DNA from 3 places in the Virgibacillus xinjiangensis genome. Region 3 is predicted to be linked to each of the others. Evidence: riboswitches for the same ligand, from Rfam matches in the RefSeq annotation. Region 3 holds a riboswitch; each other region holds the start of a gene.

Region 1 (5,534 bases), on a different contig from region 3:
ACGTTGTGCCATATTTTTGTCAATTTCCAAATAATCTAGCGCGCCATCCATTTCTTTGATGAATTTCATCAATGGAATTTCATCGCCTTCTTCACGGCGTGCGTTTATGGAAGAACGGAGAAAATCAGATGTGGTTACTCCGCTGATTTCACTTGGGTATTGCATGCCCAGGAAAAGTCCTGCACGGGCACGTTCATCCACTTCCATTTCCAAAACATCTTCACCGTCTAGAGTTACGGATCCTTCCGTAATTTCATATTTAGGATGTCCCATGATTGCTGAAGCCAATGTTGATTTTCCTGTACCATTCGGCCCCATCACGGCGTGGAATTCCCCACCTTTTATCGTAAGGTCTACCCCTTTTAATATCTCTTTATCCTCAATAGAAACATGAAGATTCTTGATTTCCAATACTGATCCAGCCATATTGATACCTCCAAAACTAATGTTATTTCAAATGAATATACTATCCATTCTCAATCTATTCTCATTCCAATCTTAAAGCATTTCGAATGTATTATCAACTTTTTAAGATAAGATTGTTCCACACCTTTGTTTCATGGTGTGCCAGTTTTCCAGCCCTGTTAAAAAGCCGGCCCCCGTGCGGGGTACCGGCTTTTCGCAAATCTATAGGTTATTAGCAAATTCAGCAGTCAATCGCTTGGATCTCGCGTACTCTTTCTCTCTTCTTCTTTCCACTTCCAGCCGTTTGTCCAACTTCCTCTCATACTCTGCAAAGCAAACTCGGTTAGATTGCTCCATACCTTTTTCCATTTCTGAGGTGTAGTTCAAACTTATTCCGCTGTCAATAGGGAATCATCCTTTCGGTTTATTTAACATTTATTATGTTAACACAAGGACTATTCCCCCTACAAAGCCGCTATAAACCCCTATGAACTTCTGAAGATTGATATACCCTGCACACATTGCTCACAATTTAGAATCCAGCCACATTGAACAAATTACTGGAAAATGCTAATAAATCCTTTGAATTTGCAGAAAAATTAATTATCTCCACCTACGGGAACGATGGCACCTTCATATTCTTCCAGGATGAAGTCTTGAATCTCTTCTGATTGCAAGACCTCAACAAGCCGATTCAATTCTTCCTTATCCGCATCTTCAGATTTGACGGCAACAACATTGACATACTCTGAGTCTTCCCCTTCAATGAACAGGGCATCTTCCAGGGGATTCAAGTCAGCTCCGATCGCATAGTTGGTATTAATGGCAACCAGCGCATTTTCCTCATTATGATACAACTCAGGCAGGAACTCAGCCGCATAATCTGGTGAAAATTCCAGGTTCTTAGGATTCTCTTCAATATCCTCTAAAGTTGCCTCGGATTTTTCCACATCTTCTTTCAGTGTAATAAGCCCGGCAGATTCAAACAAGGAAAGGATCCGTCCATGGTCAGGTATGGAGTTGCTCATGATGACTTCCGTTCCTTCCTCGATAGCATCCACACTTTCTATTCCTTGGGAGTAGACTCCCATAGGCTCCACATGTACTCCACCGATGGATTCCAAGTCATATCCAGTATCTGAAATGGTTTGTTGCAGGAATGGAGTATGCTGGAAATAGTTTGCATCCAACTCTCCATTCGCCAAATCATCATTCGGCAGCACATAGTCCTGGTATTCCTCAATATTCAAGATAATGCCATCTTCTTCCAACAGCGGCTTAGCCTGTTCCAGAATCTCCGCATGTGGCGTACTTGAAGCACCAACCGTTATTTCCGTTGTTTGGTTCTCCCCGCTATCAGATGTATTGTTGTCTTCTGTTTCTCCTCCACCACAGGCTGCTAACAGCAGGATGAATAAAACAGATAAGAGCAAAGCAATCTTTTTCATTCTTTTCTCCCCTTTTTTTGAAAAATTTATGAATGTGAACAGTGTACCCAGTGTACACCAATATTCATCGCTTATCCAGCTTCCTTGTAATGTAATCTCCTACGAATTGGAAGAGGAAAACTATAAGTACGATGACAACCGTACAAAGGAATACCACGTCAAAGTCCCTGCGTTGGAAACCAAAATAATAGGCATAATTTCCGAGACCGCCGGCACCGATTACTCCAGCCATTGCTGTATAACCTATTAAAGCAATAGCTGTTACCGTAAGGCCTGAGACAAGGGCTGGCATGGACTCAGGAAGCAGCACTTTGAAAATGATCGTACTCGTCTTCGCTCCCATCGCCTTTGCAGCCTCGACAACACCCTTTTCCACTTCTCTTAAAGCTATTTCCACCAGTCGTCCATAAAACGGAGCAGAGCCTATAATCAATGCTGGCAAGGCAGCATTAGGTCCCCGTATCGTTCCAACCAGAAAATCCGTAAAAGGGAACAACAGTAGAATAAGTATAATGAATGGAATAGCACGGAAAATATTCACCAGTGAGGCCACAATAAAATTAATATATTTATTCTGCCATATTCCATCCTTGCTTGTAAGATACAACATCAATCCCAGTAGGATACCGAATATACATGTACCAACCAAAGCTAGAATTGTCATATAGAATGTTTCATAAGTTGCTATCCAGAAATCTTCCATTTGTATATTTGGAAATAAGTCAGCCATCTTCACGTATAACCTCCACTTCCACCGAGGTCTGCTCATGAACAAAAGCGACGGCTTTTTGAACTTCTTGATGATCCCCGTTTATCTGAACATACAGCGTCCCGTATGCGCCACCTTGTGTCTGTGTGATTTTCCCCTGCAATATATTGATATCCACGTCGAACTCCTTGGACAACTTGCTGATCAAGGCCTGATTGGTCGTTTCTCCCAAAAAGTGGAAGCGGATGATGTTGCCTCCTGCAGAGCTCTGCACAAGCTGACCCACACTATCTTCGTCCTGTTGGTTACCCATAACTTGCTCTACAAACTTTTTGGTTACCGGCTGTTTCGGACGTGAAAACAGCTCCAAGACGTCTCCCTGTTCTACGACCCTTCCCTTTTCCATTACTGCCACCTGTTTGCAGATTTTGCGTATTACATGCATCTCGTGGGTGATAAGAATGATGGTCAATCCCAACTGTTGATTGATATCCACCAGCAAATCAAGGATGGAATTGGTCGTCTCCGGGTCAAGAGCCGAGGTTGCTTCGTCGCAGAGCAGCACTTTGGGGCGATTGGCCAGCGCCCTGGCGATCCCTACCCTCTGTTTTTGTCCACCACTCAATTGGGCTGGATACGCATTTTCCCTTCCTGAAAGACCTACCAACCTGATTAGCTCATCTACACGTGAGTCACGATCTTTTTTGGGAACCCCTGCAATTTCCAGTGGAAATGCAATATTATCTTTCACTGTTCTGGACCAAAGTAGATTAAAATGCTGAAAGATCATCCCGATATCCTGTCGTGCCACCCGCAATTGCTTGTTGTTTAGGGACGTAATTTCCCTATCGTCAATCACGATTTTTCCGGAGGACGGTTCCTCCAATCGGTTCAACAGTCTGACAAAGGTACTCTTCCCAGCCCCGCTATAGCCGATCACTCCGAAGATATTCCCTTCTTTGATGTCCAGCGTCATGTCATCGACTGCAGTTATTTCCTGTTTATCTGTTTTGAAATATTTACTTAGGTTCTCTATGGAAATCACGATAATCCTCCCTTCTGTGATGCTATGGATAGTATGTACTATCGATGCTTGTTTAAAAAACATAAAAAAAGCCTTTCCGCAAGAGAACAGAAAGACGTCAGTTTATGCCTTTTCGTTCTCTTATCTGTCAAAGATATTCTTTGCAGGAATTGGCACCTTTCAAATATCACTGTATTTGAAGGTTGCCGCGGGTTCACTGGGCCAGTCCCTCCACCGCTCAAGATAAGAGTTGAAAATTATTCAATTAAGAACAGATAAGAAAAATCCTATCATACTTGACTCACTGTGTCAATGGTATATTTCCTATTGGTGTTGGAATAACTCTGGCTTGTATTTCATTAAATAACTGTATATATTCGGAATGGAGTGGAAAGTGTAAACTTTTTCCTTCCACTCACCATCTTCTTTTATGAGTAGGCATGGCACACTCTCAATCTGCTTCTCCTGCATGAATTCGGGATGCAGGGAAGCGTTCATTTCAAAGAAGATATCCTGCTTATGCACACTTTCTATTTTTTCCAACATCCCGCGGGCAAGCTGGCATGTCCCGCAAAAAGGGGTGTAAATATACAGGAGGAATTTTTCCTGATCTGCTGTTTCATTGGTAAATTGTTTCAATCCTCTCACCCTATACTAAAAAGATCGGGTTCACCTCTATATGCTTGCTTACTAATGCCGTGGCTAGAATATTTTCAGGTGTTGTGGCCACCTCGCGGTACTCACTGCTGACAAAAATATGCTCTGCATGGGGAAGTTCCCTGGACAGCTGCTTCCTCAGCTTCATGCCGGATGCGTCTTCGTCCACTAAAATGATGACCTCTTTGTGGTCCAAATCATATGTTTCCAGTAATTCATCCAGACGTTCCACGCCCAATGTTCCATGCGTACAGACAATTGTCACATCATCTGTAATCAGTTTCTGAATCTGCCGCTTATCGGTCAACCCTTCAACGATAATCACCTTATCGGTCTCATGCGTTATCATCCCATAGCACTCCTTATGAAATCAAGCAAGAAGCTTATTTACTTTAATATATGATAAAAACATGGCTGACTATACACTTATTAGCGTGTTAGCCAGCCCAATTTTCGGTAATTCAGTCCTCTTCCGTAATTTCTGCGTACTGTTCAGGGGACAGGAGGTCATCCAGCTCTGATGTGTTGGAAGGTTCAATTACGACCATCCAAGCTTTTTCATAAGGAGATTCATTAACAAATTCAGGACTATCCTCTAGATCTTCGTTGATTTCTACAACTTTTCCACTTACTGGAGCATACAATTCAGATACTGTCTTGACGGATTCCACACTGCCGAATGGTTCATCGACGGCCAGTTCATCTCCAGGCTCTGGGAGTTCGACAAATACGATGTCACCCAATTCATCTTGAGCAAAATCGGTGATGCCTACACGCACGTTGTCTCCCTCTTTTTTTATCCATTCATGTTCTTTTGAATACAGCAGATCTTTTGGTAAGCTCATTCTCAATCCCTCCAAATTTTTAATCCACTACCACTATACAAGTTAACTCTTTTTTTTGCTACCATTTATCTAATAGTTCAGCCAAGTCTCCGAGAATTCATCTTCTTTGAATCCTACGGTCACATACTCGTCATCGGTTACAATCGGACGCTTGATCAGCATGCCGTCAGAAGCCAGAATCTCAGCCATTTCCTCGTCCCCGGCATTCTTTATTTTATCCTTTATGTTCAGTTCGCGGTATTTTTTACCGCTAGTATTGAAGAATTTCTTAGCAGGGAGGCCACTCTTGTCCATCAACTCCAAAATCCTCTGTTTGGAAGGCGGCTCTTCTACTATATGTATTGGTTCATAGTCCACTTCATTCTCTTCCATCCATTTCTTTGCTTTTCGGCAAGTACCACATTTCGGATACCAATAGAAAGTTACTGCCACTATATTTCCCCCTT
Region 2 (5,534 bases), on a different contig from region 3:
TTTCCACAATAGGCATCGCACCCCACCGGCCAAGCTCATGACCGACCAATTCCGTTTCGCCTTCAGAGTTTTTGATCAGATGGAAAACGTCCCAGCCATTCGCCTGCAGCCAGTTGCTGATCAACAGGCGATGGCACCTGGCTGGATGCCGCTCGGAGCACATATAGACGAGATTCTTCTTTCGGGCCTCAGCCTGTAAACCCTCCAGTCCATTTTGGAACATTTCCGTTAATGTATAGTCCGCATAGTTATGGAACGAGCGATTGTTCCAGCCAGCATTTAAGTCTTCTCCAATCTCGCCTGACCGGCTCCGCCTGCCACCGAGCAATGAGAAATGACGGTAGTCGAGGCCCGCTTCCCCAAGCCAATCATCCATGCTTTCCTTGTTGAACTGCGGGTGTTTCCGGCTGGCAGGAAAAGCACGGATATCCGCTACATATTCGATACCAGCAGCCTCGAGCATCTGCAGGAAATGTTGCTTGTCATGGCCGGAATGCCCGATCGTATAGATCCTCATAACCCTGGCCTCCTTGTTAGCAGCTTATGTAACAACCTATACCCTTTCTATTATTTTATCAAAATTCCTACCGGCAACAGAGTTTACGTTATAGAGACTTCAATGAACCACAGAGCCGTTAACAAACCAAACGGAAGTGGAGCATCTATCAGATATAAACAATCCTATACAAATAAAACCGTCTGGTGATGAACACCAAACGGTTACGTACAACGGACCAAGTTGGACCAACCATCCAACAAAGTAAACTTTATTTTAGAGGGAGCCACCCCAATTAATCAATACACTGATGACCAAGGCAATCCAAGCGATACAGAGTGCTATGATGGCAAACGGGACAATATAACGAAGCCATCTTCCATAAGGTACTCTGCATAAACCAAGCATTGCCATCAGCCCGCCCAATGTTGGGGAAAATAAATTGGTAAGGCCATCACCGACTTGGAATGCTAAAATGGTCGATTGCCGTGTAATATCCAACATATCACCGACCGGAATCATGATCGGCAGTGTCACCATTGCTTGTCCACTCCCACTAGGAATCAGAATATTAATGATCGACTGGGCTACCGTCATGAACAAGACCGCTAGTGTTGTTGGCAAATAATCCAGCACAGAGACAAGGCCATGAGCAACTGTATCACTGATATTACCCTGGTTCATCACTACTTGAGTCGCCATTGCCACCCCAATCAAGATAGCTGCCAATGCACTAGGTTCTAGCGCTTTGGAAAATACTTTGGCAATCTCACTGCCATTCAACCCAGCAATCAGTCCACAGACCATCCCGATCATCAGATAGATCGCAGCTACTTCATTGATATACCATCCTTGGGTGAAGATACCAGTGAGCATGATAATGATCCCAGAGATGAATACCAATAGCATGGCAATATCTTTTTTTCTCATGTGATATGTATCAAGCGGTTTGCTGAGTGACATGTCTTGAGTATCTATGTCATACCCCAGGCTTTTACCCGGGTTCTTTAAAATCTTTTTGAAATACCTTACGTTAAAATAAGCTAATACGGATAATATAGCAAACACCAAAATACTTCTGAAAAGCCATCCTGAGAAGAGTTGCATTTCCGCTATCTTGTGTCCTACACCAACTGTATAAGGATTGAATGGAGATAAACCAAATCCTACAAGCACACCCCCAATTCCAATACCGGCCCCGAGCATGGCATCTCCGCCAATTGCAACACTTACTAATACAGCGATTGGAATAAGGGCGATATTATTTTCAAGCCCTACAAATATCCCGAAAAATCCATAAACGAATGTCATGATGACAACGACAAGGAAACGCCTGTTCATACCAACTTTCCGTATGAAGGTCCCTACTGTGTTTTCCAGCATCCCCGTTCTTTCCAATAGTCCGAACATCATAGCAGCCGCGAATGTGACAAAGACGATATCGGACATTTCTTGGAAACCTTCTGGAATTGCCGTAAATAAATCGAGAATCCCAACCGGACTACTCTCTATGAAATCAAACGTCCCAGGAATAGTCCGAGTGGCACCATCCACATCTTCCCTTTCATAAGATCCTGCCGGAATAATATACGTCAAAATAGCTGCAGCAACTACAATATAAAACAATAGAGCAAGTGGATGTGGAATCCGATCCAGCAATTTTTTACTTTTATTTTCTTCCTGCATAGTTGTTCACCTCTTGTGTGTATTTTCTTTCGTTGAGTTAAACGACTGTGCCCTCGCATAACGGTACATATAATAACGTCCGTATTACCATAGCAATACTCGGCTTTTTCCAATACTGTCCCCTGGCTTCTATCCCCCTTGTATCTAATTAATAAATTTTGATAGACACAAAACAACCTCTTCCAATGGGAAAGAGGCTGTATGTCTATTTCGCCTTATCTCCCAGAATAAATCCGAATTATTCTGCAGGAATTGGCACCTTTCCTTCTAAAAGGAGGTAGCCGGACGTCATTGGGCCTGTCCCTCAGTCACTCTTGATAAGTAAAATTATTAAATTAGAAAATTTTTGTTAGTAATGAGCAATTTTATACTCGAGTGAGTTTTTTGTCAATAAGATAAAGAGATTTTTGGAGGAAGATGTCGGATCAAGTCGATAGATTGGTTACTAATCGGCTGACTCTGATGGAGCTGGAATAAAATTTTCAGTCTATCTTGCCTGTTTAGCTCAAAACCCTGCTATTTTGAGATCAATCATTCCAAAATTGACCTAGGTCAATTTTTTTATCCGTTTATTAGAATATACTTTGGTTAGAAAGTCAGATTTACTTATGATTCATCAAATGGGAGGAAGTTGACATGAAAATACAAAACCTTAACGAATATATGGAAATGAATAAGGAGAGGTTTACGAAACGGATTATTTTTAAAGAGGACAAAAGTACGGTGTTTGTGCTTAACTTTGAACCTGGTCAAACTTTGCCTGCACATAAGCATCCTGGCTCCAATGTATATTTACTTGTCCTACAGGGTGAAGGTACATTTACCATAGATAGGAAAGAAGTTCCTGTACAACAGGATGACGTTCTTGTATGTAATGGCGATGAAGAGCTGGCATTTGCCAGTACTGGGTCATCTGACGTAAGCCTATATGTCATGCTGAATAAGATCCCTGATGAGCAATATGCGAAAAACATGTAAACGCCAGTTCAGCTGTGATCAGAGGAACGGCTGCACCGGATTTCTTTTATAAGTCCATACCTGCTATATAGCATTATTAGCAGATGAGTCTATGCTTACTATTATTTATAAAATTCTATTCTTAAAGGAGAGATTTAGATATGCTTGAACAAAAATTGTCCGAACTAATCAGTCCTGAAGCTGTGATTAATTTTGAAACCGGGGCGATCAGAGCAAGCACGTTGGATTCCATCATTAATCTACTGCCATTTGAAATGGGCTTTTGTGATGCCGATGATATTTTCCGCTGGTATTCAAATAATCCAAACCGTGTGCATGGTCGCCGGAAGGAAGCGATTGGCCGCCACGTGCTTGAGCTTCACCCGAAAGTGGCTCACCACGTTGAAAAGTTGTTGAATGATTTCCATACAGGAAAACGCGATGAATGGGAATTTTGGTTCCCTAAGCGCAGTGGTGAATCTGGTCAGATTTACCAAAAATTCATGGCAGTACGTGATGAAAACGGAAGATACCTTGGCTGTATGGATGTGACTGTCAATCTCGACCTCTTCGAAGGAAAAGAAGGCAAAAACACCCCGGAAACCATTGACGAATTTAAAGCTGTTAAGCCATGATCATAAAGGGGATTTAACAATCAGTAGGCTCTCTTTCCCCTAATTGTTAAATCCCCTACCCTCTGCAGTTTCTCATACCCGCAATATAGGCAATGTACTGCACCGGAAAGATCCTCCAGATTTAATAATCTCCGAATAATCTATTTCGATGACTTCAAATCCCTTTTCCCGCATCTTCTCATTCACCTTTTCATTAACCGGAAGGCTGAACACTGTGTTATTCCCTATACTCAATACATTGGTTCCTAATGTGAATTGTTCTTCTTCTGTAACTTCAATAAGCTCATATCTCGAGGAAAGAAGGTCGAGATCTTCTGTTGAAAGGGCATTTGGATAAATAAGAGCTACTTCTGGGGATAAAACATTAAACACGCAATCCAGGTGTAAATATTTTTCCGTAAAAGAAATGGCCTTCACATCAAATTGATACCCTAATAAATTCTTTAAATGATCAACAGCCGCTTCATTTGTACGATTGCTCAATCCGATATAAATCGTATCTCTATCAATGATGACATCGCCGCCTTCGATCTGATTGCCAATTAAATTGTAATAGGAGATCTCCTCATCTTCCAGCCAAACTTTCAACACATTTTCTTCACCAATTCGGACATCATGTGCCATCTGAGCGACAAATATGGTTTGGCCAAGAGTAAAGCCGATATCACGCGTGAAAACTTGTTCTGGATATTTTTTATGGTAAGGGAGCAATATGGTTTCCACACCATACTCATTCAATTTCCGTACGAACTCCCGATGCTGTTCTAATGCACGTTCAATATGTAACCCTTCTTCATAAAATTCCTTTTGGGTTTCATTGATCACCTGCCGGATAGCCATATATTGAGGCTGACACAAAATGACTCTCTTCAGCACATCGAATTCGCTGAAGCAGCTTGTTGTACTATTTAATTGCATGACGTATTTCCTCCTGCTGTTTATGTGTTGTGTTTAGTATGCGCTGTAAATAAAGAACCTAGAACAGTTTTCCTCTGGTGGCACAGAGTCATGTTCCTTTTCCAGATGTCCCGCCTTCCTCAATGTTCTATCGGTACCTCTTTCGCCTAACATTACTAACACTACATATATTCCACGTTTCCACGCTGTTAATCCGGTAATGCCCCAAAAGAATGGACTGTTGTTATGTAATCATATAGACCAGACGATGTCCCTCGAAGAATTGTTTGGAAAAAGCAAGATGCTAGGCAGCTGACAGGAGAAGGCTCTTTCCCCTCTACTACAAAAAAACATCTCTCATATTACAAGTGATTATCAAACCTATTACACCCCTAAAATAAGACTGTTGGAATTCCGAATAATATTACGAAAACATATTTGGAGGGTTCTTTTTTATGAAGTATATTATTCTAGTAACATTATTAACAGCTGGACTGTTCCTGTTACCTGATGCAACATCTGCTCACGGTAAATATACAGTTCAACCAGGAGACGTATTATCAAAGATTTCTATGAATCATAAGGTGGAAATCGATACATTACTCGCTTCCAATCCTTCTATAGAAGATCCAGATACCATTTTTCCTGGACAAACTATAACGCTACCGGGTGGAAACGGACAACAGTTTACAGTTACTGCGTATACAGCGGGGTATGAGTCAACCGGGAAACGGCCAGGTGATCCTGCTTACGGTGTTACCGCATCAGGCACCACAGTAAAGGAAGGTCAAACAATAGCATGCCCGCCGTCAATTTCTTTTGGAACTACCATACATATTCCAGCCCTAGGCGAGACATATACT
Region 3 (5,534 bases):
GGCAGAGAACGGCTTTTTACCCGATTACGAGGCATTGAGTAACGAGGATCTCGAGAAAGCCAAACTGATGTTTTTAAATTACCCGAACAACCCGACTTCTGGTACAGCTACAGAAGAGTTTTTCCAGGAAACCATAGAGGTTGCCAACAAGCATAACATCTGTGTGGTCCATGACTTTGCCTATGGTGCCATCGGGTTTGACGGCAAAAAACCCCTCAGCTTCCTTCAATTTGACGGTGCCAAGGATGTCGGTGTCGAGATGTACACCTTGTCGAAAACGTATAATATGGCCGGGTGGCGTGTCGCTTTCGCTGTCGGAAATCCATCGGTCATCGAGAGCATCAATCTCATACAGGACCATTTATATGTAAGTCTGTTCAGTTCCATCCAACAGGCTGCAGAGAAAGCACTGACGGCTGACCAGACAGCAGTCGATCAACTGGTGGAAACCTATGAAAAAAGAAGAGATGTTTTTGTGGACAAACTTCATTCCATCGGCTGGAAGGTGGAAGCACCAAAAGGTACATTCTTCTCTTGGCTGCCCATTCCGGAAGGTTATACCTCCCAGCAATTCGCCGACCTCCTGTTGGAAAAAGCCCATGTGGCGGTCGCTCCAGGTAATGGTTTCGGGGAACAGGGAGAAGGTTATGTTCGAGTCGGCCTCCTCGACAGCGAAGAAAGGCTTGCTGAAGCGGCAGAACGGATTGGCAAACTCGGTCTGTTCTAGTAATCCCATCCATATATCCAATAGAAAGGCTGTGCTCCCCCTCCAAGGGAAACACAGCCTCTTTCATTTCTTTATTCCGTCATCCATTGTGGTTTGCCAAATCCTTTGAATTCCTCATCAATGATTTCTTCAAATTCTGGTGATTCGATGACTTCCTTGATATCCTGAATCCATTCACTGTCAAGATCCTCTGTATTCACTACCACACGATTGCGGTAGTCATCAGGCATATCTTCCAGCGCGAGGGCGTCAAGCAGATCCATACCAGCAGCAAGGGCGAAGTTGCCTGGCACGGTTGCCAAGTCTTCACTATCAGCTGTACGTGGTAATTGGCCTGCTTCAATTTCTTTGAACTGCAGATCCTTCGGGTTCTCGGCGATATCGTCAAGACTTGCCCGCAACTGGTCGACCTCCTCATCGAGAGTGATCAGCCCTTCATCTTCCAGCATGATCAGTGTACGTGCCAAATTCGTAGGGTCATTGGCAATCGTGATGTTGCTTCCATCCTCAATATCCTCGATGGAATCATAAGTGTTGGAATACAGTCCCATCGGTGCAGTCGGCACGATTTTCACTTCAGACAAGTCCATGCCGTTTTCTTCTGCAAACGATTCATAATATAGCTTGTGCTGGAACAGGTTGGCATCAATATCTCCGTTATGCAAGGCATTGTTCGGCTGGATATAGTCACTGAATTCTGTATTCTCGACAGTGTACCCTTTTTCTTCCAGCAATGGTTTCAGCGCTTTATTGACCATATCACTGTACGGTCCGGATGTGGCACCGAAGCGTATGGTGTCCTTTCCACCTTCATCGGCACCTGAAGCACTTTCTTCTCCTCCGCCGCATGCAGCCAATACTAATAATGCGAGTAATGTAAGAATAATTCCCAGTTGTCTTTTCATTTAATTTCCTCCTCAGTGGGTGTATTTTTTAGCGTTTGTTAACTGCCTTGGCAATGAAGTCGCCGGCATATTGGATAACTTGGACAAGCACGATCAGGACAATGACTGTCGTATACATGATCAAATCGTCATAGCGGTAATACCCATAACGGATGGCCAAATCACCTATACCGCCACCGCCGACTGTCCCTGCCATTGCAGAAAAACCGATCAGGCTGATGGTCGTGATGGTCAATCCGCTGATGATTCCTGGTTTTGCCTCTGGTAGGATGACATCCTTAATGATCATCCATGGGGATGCACCGACAGATACAGCTGCTTCTATCACACCTTGGTCAATCTCTCTTGCTGACGTTTCTACAATCCGAGCGAAAAATGGAATGGCTGCCACCGATAGAGGCACTGCTGCTGCCGTCGGCCCGATCGTGGTGCCAAGCAGTGCATCTGTAACAGGCAACAGAAAAACCAACAGTATGATAAACGGGATCGAGCGTACCAGGTTGGTAATGATCCCTGCTGTCACCTTTACGAAGCGGTTCTCCAGGAATACTCCGCGATCCGTGACAAATAAAAGGATTCCTAGCGGCAGTCCGACGAGAATGGCGATTCCAAGGGAGATGCCTACCATATACAAAGTTTCAAAGAATGCTTGATTCAGCTCCGGAAGCAGTTCAATCAACCGATCCATGCTGCACCACCTCCACTTGTTCAATTCGTTCTTCCAAGTAAGCAATCGCTCCGTCAATCTGATCTTTTGCACCAGTTAGTTCCATCATGAACACGCCGAGAGGCATGTCCCGTATGTACTCCACTTTCCCATGAAGGATGTTGCCGCTCACCGGATAGGCCTGCAGCATATCGGAAACCACCGCTTCCTTGGCCAGATCCCCGCGGAATTGCAATTTTACCAAGGTGCCCTTGCACTCTCTCAAAAGCTTTTCCGGCAATGTAAATTGCAGGACGGTCTGAATGAAATCCTTGGTCAATTCTTCTTTGGGGTTCGCGAAGATATCGAAAACCTTTCCTTCTTCCACCACTTTGCCAGCCTGCATCACGGCACAACGGTGGCAGATTTCTTTGACGACTTCCATTTCATGGGTGATGATGACAATCGTGATTCCAAGCTCCTCATTGATCTTTTTCAGCAGCCGGAGAATCGATTTGGTGGTGCTTGGATCCAAGGCGGAAGTCGCTTCGTCACACAACAGCACTTTCGGGTTGTTGGCCAGCGCCCTGGCAATGCTCACCCGCTGTTTCTGTCCCCCGCTGAGTTGGGCTGGATAAGTGTCGGCCTTATCGGCTAGACCAACAAGTTCCAACAGCTCCGCCACCCGCTTCTGTTGTTCTGTCCTGCCAAGGCCTGCAGCCTTCAGGGCGAACGCTACATTCTCCGCCACCGTTTTGGAAGAGACAAGATGGAATCCTTGAAAAATCATGCCGATCGACTGGCGCGCCTGTCTTAGTTCTTTGGCCGGCAGTTTTAGCAGATCGGTACCATCAATCAGCACTTCCCCTGCTGTCGGCCGCTCCAGAATATTGATGCAGCGGAGGAGTGTGCTTTTACCTGCTCCGCTGTACCCGACAATCCCATAAATCTCTCCACGGTCGATACGCAGGTCTACCTGATCCACACCCGTGACCTGCTTGTTCTTCACTTTAAATACTTTCTCCAGATTACGCAGCTCAATCATGCTGTTCCCCCATATCGCCTAAAACAAAAAAACCTCTTTCCATATGTGAAAGAGAGGTTGATTACTGATTCAATACCTTATCTTCCAGAATGGATACTCATTCCGCAGGAGGTAGCACCACTCCGTCATGGAAGGTTGCTGTGACGTCTTCAGGCCTGTTCCCTCAGTCACTCTTGATAAGCTGTATACAATTTTCATAGACTTAATACTATATGGGTTCGACAACAATGTCAACACAATTTTAGAATTTTACAGTTAATGGTGTAATTCCGCAAAATCGCATCTTTCTTGCAGTGGCGTGCGCGTACTAGGAATAAAACGTCATACAGGAGAGCTATAATTTAGGACTCCCTGCCGATCATGGAAGGGCATTGTCTCCTTCGAAGTTCTTCCTTACCTTTGCAGCAGCCTTTTCCGGATTTTTATAAACGATTGGTTCCTGATGAAGGGTGTGGAAAAAGTTCATATCACTGGTGCCAACTCCGCTGTAGGAAAGTCTGGGGATGACCCGGGCATGGGCCGGAGATCCTTCATTGGAAAAGGTCAGCGACATATTGAAACTGGCCAGTCCCTCTTCTTGCAAGGTGAGAAATACTGCCTGCAGGCCGCTAGCAAAGTCCTCCCAATCCTGCTGCTTAAATTCAGTAATGTCTGTCAGCCCTTTAAAAATCGCTTGAAAATCATAATGGCTTTTTGGAGCAAATGAATGCATCCATGCTGTATTTCCTTTTTCCCCGATCCAACGCTCTCCATCCTTTTCTTGATCATACAGCCAGGCAAGATACTCGATGCCATGGTTTTCCTGAAAAGCCCTGGACTTGCGGTCAAATAGACTCTGGTAATTGGTTGCTGCTTCCGACACGACCACATGGAGATGCGGATGCAGAATGCTCCCTCCCGCTTCCGGCAGGTAATTCCAATTGATCGAAGCATACATTACTTCCTCTTCCGACCGGAGTACCTGCTGAATATATTGTTGTGCTGCCTGGAATGCATCCCGCATCATTGGGATTGTAAAGTTCTTCAGGGTGACATAATGTTCTTCGGAGAGTACGACTACCCCATTATGCTTGCTGTAAGGAAAGAGATTTGGAAATACGACCGATTCTCCCTTCCGAATCCTTCCTTCCGGGGATATCTCTTTCGGGAATACCGGCGTGAATGCCTCCAGATTCTCGGGGCAGAACGGGCATTGGTCACCGCCGGTCTCTACCCCTTCCTCGAAATAGTCCGTTTTAGCCGGTTGCATCCCGGGATCAACGACCAACCTGGAAGATTCCCCGGTGAGCGGGTCGAATCGCACCTCTGTCTTCTGCTCTACCCTATCGCCATTCTTATAAAAGCTGAAAACTTCCTCCTGACTGACAAATAACGGATTCATTCAGCATCTCTCCTCCTGTAGGGTTTTCTTCTTTATGTACCTGGTTTGCATGATCGATCGATTAAAAATGGAAGTGATTTATTTATTGGAGACCTTGCTCCATAAAAAAGCCGCTCCATTTACAGAGCAGCCTGACACTAGTTGTTGCTTCTTCCCTGGACACCTGGTTTATGAAGGTCGCGTTTCTTGATCCACACCCGGTCCTGGTTGGTATTCTGAGGAAACTCCTGGCCTGCTTCCATCTCCAACTGGCGCGGGTCTTCCACGTTGCTTCCCGTTTCACCTTTTTCTATATATATGCCATTATTCGGTGCTTTATCTCCTGCTTTGAATCTTGACTGTTCACCCATTTGATTTCCTCCTTCTGGACTTTTCCTTAGTATGGATTACCGGAGGAATAATTATGAATGGAAGGCTAGCGATACAACGAAAAAGAACACCTCCATACGCACGGAAGTGTTCGTTTGTACAATTTATTTTTCACTTGTAATGGTGGAAATGTATTCGCTCACTACCTCATACACATAGTCCTGATTTGCTGTAGCGGTGTTTGGATCATATTCCCCGCCGTTGGTTTTATTATTGGAGAGAATCCTGATACCGAGGAAAGCTGTATCATATGCCTTGGAAATCTGCGCCGCCGAGGCAGTTTCCATCTCCTCTACCGATGTGCCGAAGTTCTCATGAATCCATTCAATGCGATCGACCTCATTGTTCCAAAAGTCCGCAGAGCCTATCGTGCCTTCCACGACCTTCCCTTTTGTATGGGTATCTTTCACTGCATGGGCAGCTGCCAGGAGATCCTCGTCTCCTTCATAGTAACGGGCCTT

What was found. A riboswitch is a leader RNA that binds a small molecule or an ion and turns the genes downstream of it on or off. The one in region 3 is predicted to bind S-adenosylmethionine.
Region 1: another riboswitch for S-adenosylmethionine. It lies ahead of ACFOGI_RS14085 (methionine ABC transporter ATP-binding protein); the one in region 3 lies ahead of ACFOGI_RS16210 (methionine ABC transporter ATP-binding protein).
Region 2: another riboswitch for S-adenosylmethionine. It lies ahead of ACFOGI_RS05375 (YfcC family protein); the one in region 3 lies ahead of ACFOGI_RS16210 (methionine ABC transporter ATP-binding protein).

What each region holds. Positions count from the first base shown of each region.
Region 1 is NZ_JBHRSA010000049.1:88,158-93,691, reverse strand. Features, by position in the region: gene sufC (Fe-S cluster assembly ATPase SufC) at 1-426, opposite strand, end outside; gene ACFOGI_RS14095 (MetQ/NlpA family ABC transporter substrate-binding protein) at 1,005-1,853, opposite strand; gene ACFOGI_RS14090 (methionine ABC transporter permease) at 1,918-2,583, opposite strand; gene ACFOGI_RS14085 (methionine ABC transporter ATP-binding protein) at 2,576-3,607, opposite strand; SAM riboswitch class I at 3,725-3,836, opposite strand; gene ACFOGI_RS14080 (thioredoxin family protein) at 3,911-4,225, opposite strand; gene ACFOGI_RS14075 (toprim domain-containing protein) at 4,236-4,592, opposite strand; gene gcvH (glycine cleavage system protein GcvH) at 4,705-5,088, opposite strand; gene ACFOGI_RS14065 (arsenate reductase family protein) at 5,158-5,520, opposite strand.
Region 2 is NZ_JBHRSA010000020.1:11,147-16,680, forward strand. Features, by position in the region: gene ACFOGI_RS05370 (DUF488 domain-containing protein) at 1-517, opposite strand, end outside; gene ACFOGI_RS05375 (YfcC family protein) at 773-2,182, opposite strand; SAM riboswitch class I at 2,395-2,506, opposite strand; gene ACFOGI_RS05380 (cupin domain-containing protein) at 2,819-3,160, shown strand; gene ACFOGI_RS05385 (PAS domain-containing protein) at 3,301-3,774, shown strand; gene ACFOGI_RS05390 (dimethylarginine dimethylaminohydrolase family protein) at 3,847-4,692, opposite strand; gene ACFOGI_RS05395 (LysM peptidoglycan-binding domain-containing protein) at 5,127-5,534, shown strand, end outside.
Region 3 is NZ_JBHRSA010000058.1:20,234-25,767, reverse strand. Features, by position in the region: gene ACFOGI_RS16225 (pyridoxal phosphate-dependent aminotransferase) at 1-727, shown strand, start outside; gene ACFOGI_RS16220 (MetQ/NlpA family ABC transporter substrate-binding protein) at 799-1,632, opposite strand; gene ACFOGI_RS16215 (methionine ABC transporter permease) at 1,661-2,320, opposite strand; gene ACFOGI_RS16210 (methionine ABC transporter ATP-binding protein) at 2,304-3,323, opposite strand; SAM riboswitch class I at 3,398-3,506, opposite strand; gene ACFOGI_RS16205 (hypothetical protein) at 3,682-4,704, opposite strand; gene ACFOGI_RS16200 (YjzC family protein) at 4,842-5,054, opposite strand; gene ACFOGI_RS16195 (5'-methylthioadenosine/S-adenosylhomocysteine nucleosidase) at 5,178-5,534, opposite strand, start outside.